Regions from separate parts of the Bradyrhizobium sp. WSM1253 genome, predicted to be linked through region 2. Evidence: predicted binding sites of a transcription regulator. Region 2 holds the regulator's gene; the other holds the start of a gene.

Region 1 (3,819 bases), on a different contig from region 2:
AGCTCTGAATGTCGGGCTTAGAAGTCCATACCCCCCATGCCACCCATGCCGCCGCCCGGAGGCATCGCCGGACCGGCGCCGCCCTTCTTGGGCAGCTCGGCGACCATGGCTTCCGTGGTGATCAGGAGCGCTGCGACGGACGCCGCGTTCTGGATCGCCACTCGAACCACCTTAGTCGGATCGATGATGCCCTTGGAGACCAGGTTGCCGTATTCGCCGGTCTGCGAATCGAAGCCATACGAGTACTGATCCCTTTCGAGGATCTTGCCCACGATGACCGAGCCGTCCTCGCCCGCGTTGATTGCGATCTGGCGGGCCGGGTAGGACAACGCCTTGCGCACGATCTCCACCCCGGTCTTCTGGTCGTCGTTCTTGGTGCGAATGCCCTTGAGGTGCTCGGAGGCACGCAGCAGCGCAACGCCGCCGCCTGGCAAGATCCCTTCCTCGACCGCCGCGCGGGTCGCATGCATCGCGTCATCAACGCGATCCTTGCGCTCCTTCACCTCGACCTCGGTCGCGCCGCCGACGCGGATCACCGCGACGCCGCCTGCGAGCTTGGCAAGACGCTCCTGAAGCTTCTCACGGTCGTAGTCCGAGGTAGTTTCCTCGATCTGCGCCTTAATCTGGGACACGCGCGCCTCGATGTCGGCCTTCTTGCCTGCGCCGCTCACGATCGTGGTGTTCTCCTTGTCGATCATGACCTTCTTGGCGCGGCCGAGCATGTTGAGTGTGACGTTCTCGAGCTTGATGCCAAGGTCTTCCGAGATGGCCTGGCCGCCGGTCAGGATCGCGATGTCCTGCAGCATCGCCTTGCGGCGATCGCCGAAGCCCGGAGCCTTGACTGCGGCGACCTTCAGGCCGCCGCGAAGACGGTTGACAACGAGGGTGGCGAGCGCTTCGCCTTCGACGTCCTCGGCGACAATCACAAGCGGCTTGCCGCTCTGCACCACCGCTTCCAACAAGGGAAGTAGTTCATTCAACTGAGATAGCTTTTTCTCATTAATGAGGACGTAGGCATCATCCATTTCAACGCGCATCTTATCGGCGTTTGTGACGAAGTAGGGCGAGATGTAGCCACGGTCGAACTGCATGCCCTCGACAACTTCGAGTTCGGTCTCGAGCGACTTGGCTTCCTCAACGGTGATGACACCCTCGTTGCCGACCTTCTTCATGGCGTCGGCGATGAACTTGCCGATCACCGCATCGCCATTGGCTGAAATCGTGCCGACCTGCGCGATTTCCTCGTTCGAGGTGACCTTCTTGGAGTTTTTGACGAGATCGGCGACCACAGCTTCCACGGCCATGTCGATACCGCGCTTGAGATCCATCGGGTTCATGCCAGCGGCAACCGACTTCGCGCCTTCACGGACGATCGCAGCGGCGAGCACGGTCGCGGTGGTGGTGCCGTCGCCAGCCGCGTCTGCGGACTTGGAGGCGACTTCGCGCACCATCTGTGCGCCCATGTTCTCGAACTTGTCCTCGAGCTCGATCTCCTTGGCGACGGTGACGCCATCCTTGGTAATACGGGGAGCGCCGAACGACTTGTCGAGGACGACATTGCGGCCCTTCGGACCGAGCGTCACTTTTACCGCATTGTGGAGGATGTCGACACCGCGCAGCATGCGGTCGCGGGCCTCTACTCCGAATTTGACTTCTTTGGCTGACATAGTGGGTTTCCCTGAGTTTTTGACTTAATCTCACCCTTGATGATGCGCTCGAGAGGCGCTTGAGCGATGGATTAGGCGGCCTTCTTCTTGGAAGACACGTCGGTGAGAACGCCCATGATGTCGCTCCCCTTCATGATCAGCAGATCGACGTTGTCGATCTTGACCTCAGTGCCCGACCACTTGCCGAACAACACGCGGTCACCGACCTGAACGTCGATCGGGATCAGCTTGCCGTTTTCGTCACGACCGCCGGGGCCAACGGCGATGACTTCACCCTGGGAGGGTTTTTCCTTGACCGTGTCGGGAATGATGATGCCGCTAGCGGTCTTCTCTTCTGCGTCAATGCGCTTGACCACGACGCGGTCGTGAAGCGGACGGAATTTCATGCTCTCCTCCTATCCTCTAGTCGCTTTTAGTTTGGATGAAATAGCGGTCGAAGCTAGCGAGGGCTAACCGCTCCGAAAATAAGCGGCCCTCGCCGGCATACAAGACAAATCCGCGAAGGATTTCGAAAATCCGTCGTTCACCGGTCCGCGGAGGCCCATTCAGAGCCACCTAAAGGAGCCCCTGGAATAAATCTTGGCTGGTTCGAGGAAGCCGCTGAGGAAATTCGGGCCGGCTGTATCACCCGCACAGGTTATTGCTTGGCTTTGCCATCCAATACAGGGTTGCGCGCGTCTGGATTAGCCTGTTCAGGTACAATGATGCCGCGTCCAACGGCATTCTAGACCCGCGACGGTGCACGGACAGGCGGGGGAATCCCAATCCCCTCTCGCCTACCGAGAGAACCTGAGATGCAGCGGTCGAGCAAGTTTCTTTACAGATTCTCTCCCTCCAGCGAGTCGCTGCTTAAAACTCCGTCGTTCGGGACTTCGACCGCATCTCCAACTGACAAGCAAACATACGAAACGGAGTCAGTGTGGCGCACTGATAAGAAAATTACACAACCGGAGTCAGCCCATAGAGTGATAAGCAAAGATGTATATGCTTATCAGTTGTCGTATGACCGCTTGGCGCAAAGCTGTCGTTCGCTTTCGCGCCAACGTCGTAGAGCGAATCTAAAATGCAGCCTCGGCACAAGACGGCGTCGAAGCGCGCTCGGCCCATACCGGGAGACGCGACATTGAACGCAACTCCCGATCAGGGTTCGTTAAGTTATTCGGCTGCAATCGTGTGCACGGTCCCGCCTTGGTCGGCGTTTGTGAACACGAAGCCCTCGTAGCCGTTCTGCGCGACCTCCGCGCACTTTCTGCGGTATCCGCCGACGCCCTCCGGACCGAGGTAGGGCAAGAACCGCCGCACCTTGCCCTCTATGTTGGCGCCCATGTACCAGGAATTGGTGCCGGGCATCAGGGTTGTATTCACGACCTCGGCGACATGGGTGCCCCATGCGTCCTGCGCCTGAAATGCGCGTCCGCTTTGCCTCTGCCACTGGGTCAAGGCCGACAAGGATGCACGTCGGTCTTGGGCCCAGAAGCAGACCTCGGCGGCGGCCGACGTCCAACTGCTTTGAGCCGACGCACAGAACCAGACTTCTCGGAGTGCCCGACCTTCATCATCTATTCCCGGCGGCGGGGGAGAATTTCTGAATAGTATTGAAGATCACGCCGTCGGTCGCGGATGCCGTGGCTTGAATCGGCAAAGTGAATTGCACGGTGATGCCTGGTCCGGCGTTTGGGGTGGCCCATATGCGTCCCCCGTGAGCTTCGACAATCGAACGGCAGATCGATAGCCCCATGCCCATGCCGCCGGGCTTCGTGGTGTAGAATGAGTCGAACAGGTGTTCAAAACTCTCCGGTTTCAGTCCCGGGCCAGAATCCTGCACGGTGACGAGCACTCCCCCCGATGCATCTTTCCCAGTGCCGATCAGCAACCCGCGCGACCCTTCGCTGACACCGCTCATCGCTTGGACGGCGTTGATGATCAAGTTAAGGAGCACTTGCTGCAGTTGGACTCGATCTCCTTGGATGGGCGGCAAGCCCTCCGCGAGTTGCGTCTGCACCGAGACATTGTTTTTCATCGCTTCGCCACGCGTCAGGGCAATGACCTCAACGACCGCGTCGTTGACCTCCAAGGCATCCTTGCGCGGAGGCTCCTTCTTGATGAGGGCACGGATGCGGCCGATGATCTCGGCCGCACGCTTTTCGTTTTC
Region 2 (3,819 bases):
CGTGCAGAATTGCTTCCTTCCCGGCGGCAGCCTTGCCGTGAAGGAAGGCGAGCAGGTGGTGCCCGTCATCAACAAGATCTCGAAAGCGTTTTCGAACGTGGTGATGACGCAGGACTGGCACACGCAAGGCCATGTTTCCTTTGCGTCAGTCCACGCCGGCAAGAAGCCGTTCGAGACCGTCGATCTTCCCTACGGCAAGCAGGTGCTGTGGCCCGACCATTGCGTGCAGGGCACCGACGGCGCCGCGCTGTCGAAAGACCTTGCGATCCCGCACGCCGAGCTCATCATCCGCAAGGGTTTTCACAAGGACGTCGACAGCTATTCGGCCTTCCTCGAAGCCGACGGCAAAACCTCGACGGGTCTCGCCGGTTATCTGAAGGCGCGAAAGATCAAGCGCGTCTTCGTCGTGGGGCTGGCGACGGATTTCTGCGTGGCCTGGACCGCGCTCGACGCGCGCAAGGCGGGCTTCGAGGTCTATGTGGTGGAAGACGCCTGCCGCGGCATCGACAATCAGGGTTCGCTCGCAAAAGCCTGGGCCGACATGGCCAAGGCCGGCGTGAAGCGGATTCAGTCCGCAGATATCGCCGCGAGCGCGTAAGAGACGCAACCGAACTGCCAGACCCTCATCCTGAGGAGCGCGCTTCTTGGCGCGCGTCTCGAAGGATGAAGGCCCCCGCTGCAGCAGCTCGGCCTGCATGGTTCGAGACGGCGCTGACGCGCCTCCTCACCATGAGGATCGATCAGTTCGCAGCGCCGTTCGGCTCGTTGCTGTTGGCGGGCGCGGCCTTGGCGCCGCCCTTGGCGACACCGACCAAGGCGGGACGCAGCACGCGCTCGCCGATGGTGTAGCCGGCCTGCATGACCTGCACGACGGTGCCCGCGGGTACCGACGCATCGGGCACCTCGAACATCGCCTGCTGGAAGTTCGGGTCGAACTTCTGGCCCAAGGGATCGAACTTCTTCACGCCGTGTTTTTCCAGCGCGCTCAGTAGCGAGCGCTCGGTCAGTTCGACGCCCTCGATCAGCGAGGCGAGGCCTGCATCGGCCGCCGCACGGGCTTCGGCCGGAACGGCATCGAGCGCGCGCTGGAGGTTGTCGGCGATGTCGAGCACGTCGCGGGCAAAGCCCGTGACGCCGTAGAGCTTGGAGTCAGCGACCTCCTTGGCGGTGCGCTTGCGCAGATTCTCCATCTCGGCCAGCGTCCGCAGCATGCGGTCGCGCGCCTCGGCGACTTCCTTCTGCAGGAGCTCGACCGAGCCGGGCTCGGGATCGTCGGGCATGATGTAGGGTTTTGACACCACGGGCTCGCCGGCCGCAGCACTCGTGTCTTCGGGTTGCCGGTCTCGATCGGTCATCGGCTCTCTTTTCGCATTCGTCTCAGGGGGTTTCTGGCCCGCATATCGTGCTTCGGGCGCCGAAAATCAAGCGCCCGTGATCGGGAGAGACGCCGGTCAGCCCCCCAGGAGCCGGCTGACGATGCGGGCAGCATAGTCCACGGTCGGGATCACACGGGCATAATTCAGCCGCGTCGGCCCGATTACGCCCAAAACGCCGACGATATGGCCGGCAGCGTCCCGATAGGGCGAGATGATGGTGGACGAGCCCGACAGCGAGAACAGCTTGTTCTCACTGCCGATGAAGATCCGCACGCCTTCCGCAGTCTCGGCCCGGCCGAGCAGGTCGATCACGCCGCGCTTGGTCTCGAGATCGTCGAACAGCAGGCGAACGCGCTCGAGATCCTCCAGCGCATGCAAATCCTCGAGCAGATTGGCGTGGCCGCGGACGATGAGCTGGCGGTCCTCGTTCTCGCCGCCGGACCAGCTGGCGATGCCGGCCGAGATCACCTTGTGCGTCAGCTGATCGAGCTCGGTGCGCGCCTCTCCGAGCGCGGTTTCGAGCTCCAGCCGGGCCTCGGCCAGGGTCCGGCCCCGGATACGGGCATTGAGGAAGTTCCCGGCTTCGGTCAACGCCGAGGATGGAACCCCCGGTGGCAGCGTCAACACGCGGTTTTCGACCTGCCCGTCCTCGCCGACCAGGATCACCAATGCCTTTTCCGGTTCCAAGCGGACGAATTCGATATGTTTCAGCCGCGCATTGGATTTCGGCGTCAGCACGACGGCGGCTGCGCGGGTCAGGCCGGAGAGCCGCGTCAATGCCTCTTCGAGCGCAGCCTCCACCGATTGCGCGTGGCCGACGGAGGTCAACTGGCTCTGAATCGCCTGCCGTTCGCTGTCATTGAGATCGCCGACCTGCATCAGGGCATCGACGAAGAACCGCAGGCCGAGTTCCGTCGGCAACCGGCCGGCGGAGGTGTGCGGGGCGTAGATCAAGCCGAGCTGTTCCAGGTCGGCCATGACGTTGCGGACCGACGCGGGCGACAGCGGCATGGCGATCAGGCGCGAAATATTGCGTGAGCCCACCGGCTCGCCGGTCGCGAGGTAGCTTTCGACGATTTGACGAAAGATGTCGCGGGAACGCTCGTTGAGCTGGGCGAGGCCCGCGCGCGGCGCGATCAGATGGATCGGATCGTGATGGGCCACAGACCGTAACTCCTCTAAGATACAGGTAATTTGTCTATCCCGGGCGCGTCTGACAAGCGTGGCGTTCGCGGATTGAAAATCGGGGGTGAATAAGGCCTCGATCTTCCCCCTTGCCGCCCACCCTCACCCAACCTACAAGCACCGCCAACAGCCCTTTTCCGAGAGTTTTGGAGGATTTCCCATGCGGCCAAGCCGCCGTGCGCCCGACGAATTGCGCCCCGTGACGCTGGAGCGCGGCGTGGTCAAATATGCGGAAGGCTCGTGCCTGGTGAAATTCGGCGACACCCATGTGCTGGTCACCGCCACGCTGGAAGACCGCCTGCCGCCATGGCTCAAGGGCCAGGGCCGCGGCTGGGTCACCGCCGAATACGGCATGCTGCCGCGCGCGACCTCGGAACGCACCCGCCGCGAGGCCTCCGCTGGAAAGCAGAGCGGCCGCACCGTCGAAATTCAGCGCCTGATCGGCCGCTCGCTTCGCACCATCATCAATCTCGAAGCACTCGGTGAGCGCCAGATCACGGTCGATTGCGACGTCCTCCAGGCCGACGGCGGCACCCGCACGGCCTCGATCACCGGTGCCTGGGTCGCGCTCGCCGATTGCGTCAGCTGGATGAAGGCGCGCAACATGGTCAAGGCCAATGTGTTGCGCGACAACGTCGCCGCGATCTCCTGCGGCATCTACAAGGGCACGCCCGTGCTCGACCTCGACTATGCCGAGGACTCCGAAGCCGATACCGACGCCAATTTCGTCATGACGGGCGATGGCCGCATCATCGAAGTCCAGGGCACCGCGGAACGCGAGCCGTTCACGGAAGCCGAGTTCCTGGCGTTGATGGCGCTTGCGCGCAAGGGCGTCGCGCGTCTCGTGGACTTGCAGAAACTGGCGGTAGCGTAGTCAATAGGCCGATGCATCGCCGAATCACCGGAAAGCTGGTCATCGCGACCCATAATCCCGGCAAGCTCGCCGAGATGAAGGAGCTGCTTGCGCCTTACGGCATCGAGGCGGTGTCGGCCGGCGAATTAGATCTTCCGGAGCCGGAAGAGACCGGAAACGATTTCCGCAGCAACGCCGCGATCAAGGCGATCGCGGCAGCGCAGGCGACCAAGCTGCCGTCTTTCGCCGATGATTCCGGCATCGTGGTCGACGCGCTCGACGGCGCGCCCGGCATCTACTCGGCGCGCTGGGCCGGGCCGAACAAGGATTTTGCCGCGGCGATGGCGCAGATCGAACGGCTGTTGCAGGAGCGCGGCGCGACCACGCCCGCCAAGCGCAAGGCCC

Evidence for each region. Region 2 encodes HrcA, which represses chaperone genes, less so after heat shock. Its sites were predicted from a motif close to GTTAGCACTCNCNNNNNGNGAGTGCTAAC; they were not measured.
Region 1: groES (co-chaperone GroES) is a predicted target of HrcA. The motif match lies at 2,093-2,121, and genes of this name have one in related genera.

The regions. Positions count from the first base shown of each region.
Region 1 covers NZ_JH600072.1:150,452-154,270, reverse strand. Annotated here, with positions in the region: gene groL (chaperonin GroEL) at 18-1,667, opposite strand; gene groES (co-chaperone GroES) at 1,739-2,053, opposite strand; gene BRA1253DRAFT_RS00685 (hypothetical protein) at 2,823-3,116, opposite strand; gene BRA1253DRAFT_RS40365 (MHYT domain-containing protein) at 3,223-3,819, opposite strand, start outside.
Region 2 covers NZ_JH600073.1:4,666,630-4,670,448, reverse strand. Annotated here, with positions in the region: gene pncA (bifunctional nicotinamidase/pyrazinamidase) at 1-598, shown strand, start outside; gene grpE (nucleotide exchange factor GrpE) at 741-1,355, opposite strand; gene hrcA (heat-inducible transcriptional repressor HrcA) at 1,452-2,540, opposite strand; gene rph (ribonuclease PH) at 2,722-3,435, shown strand; gene rdgB (RdgB/HAM1 family non-canonical purine NTP pyrophosphatase) at 3,447-3,819, shown strand, end outside.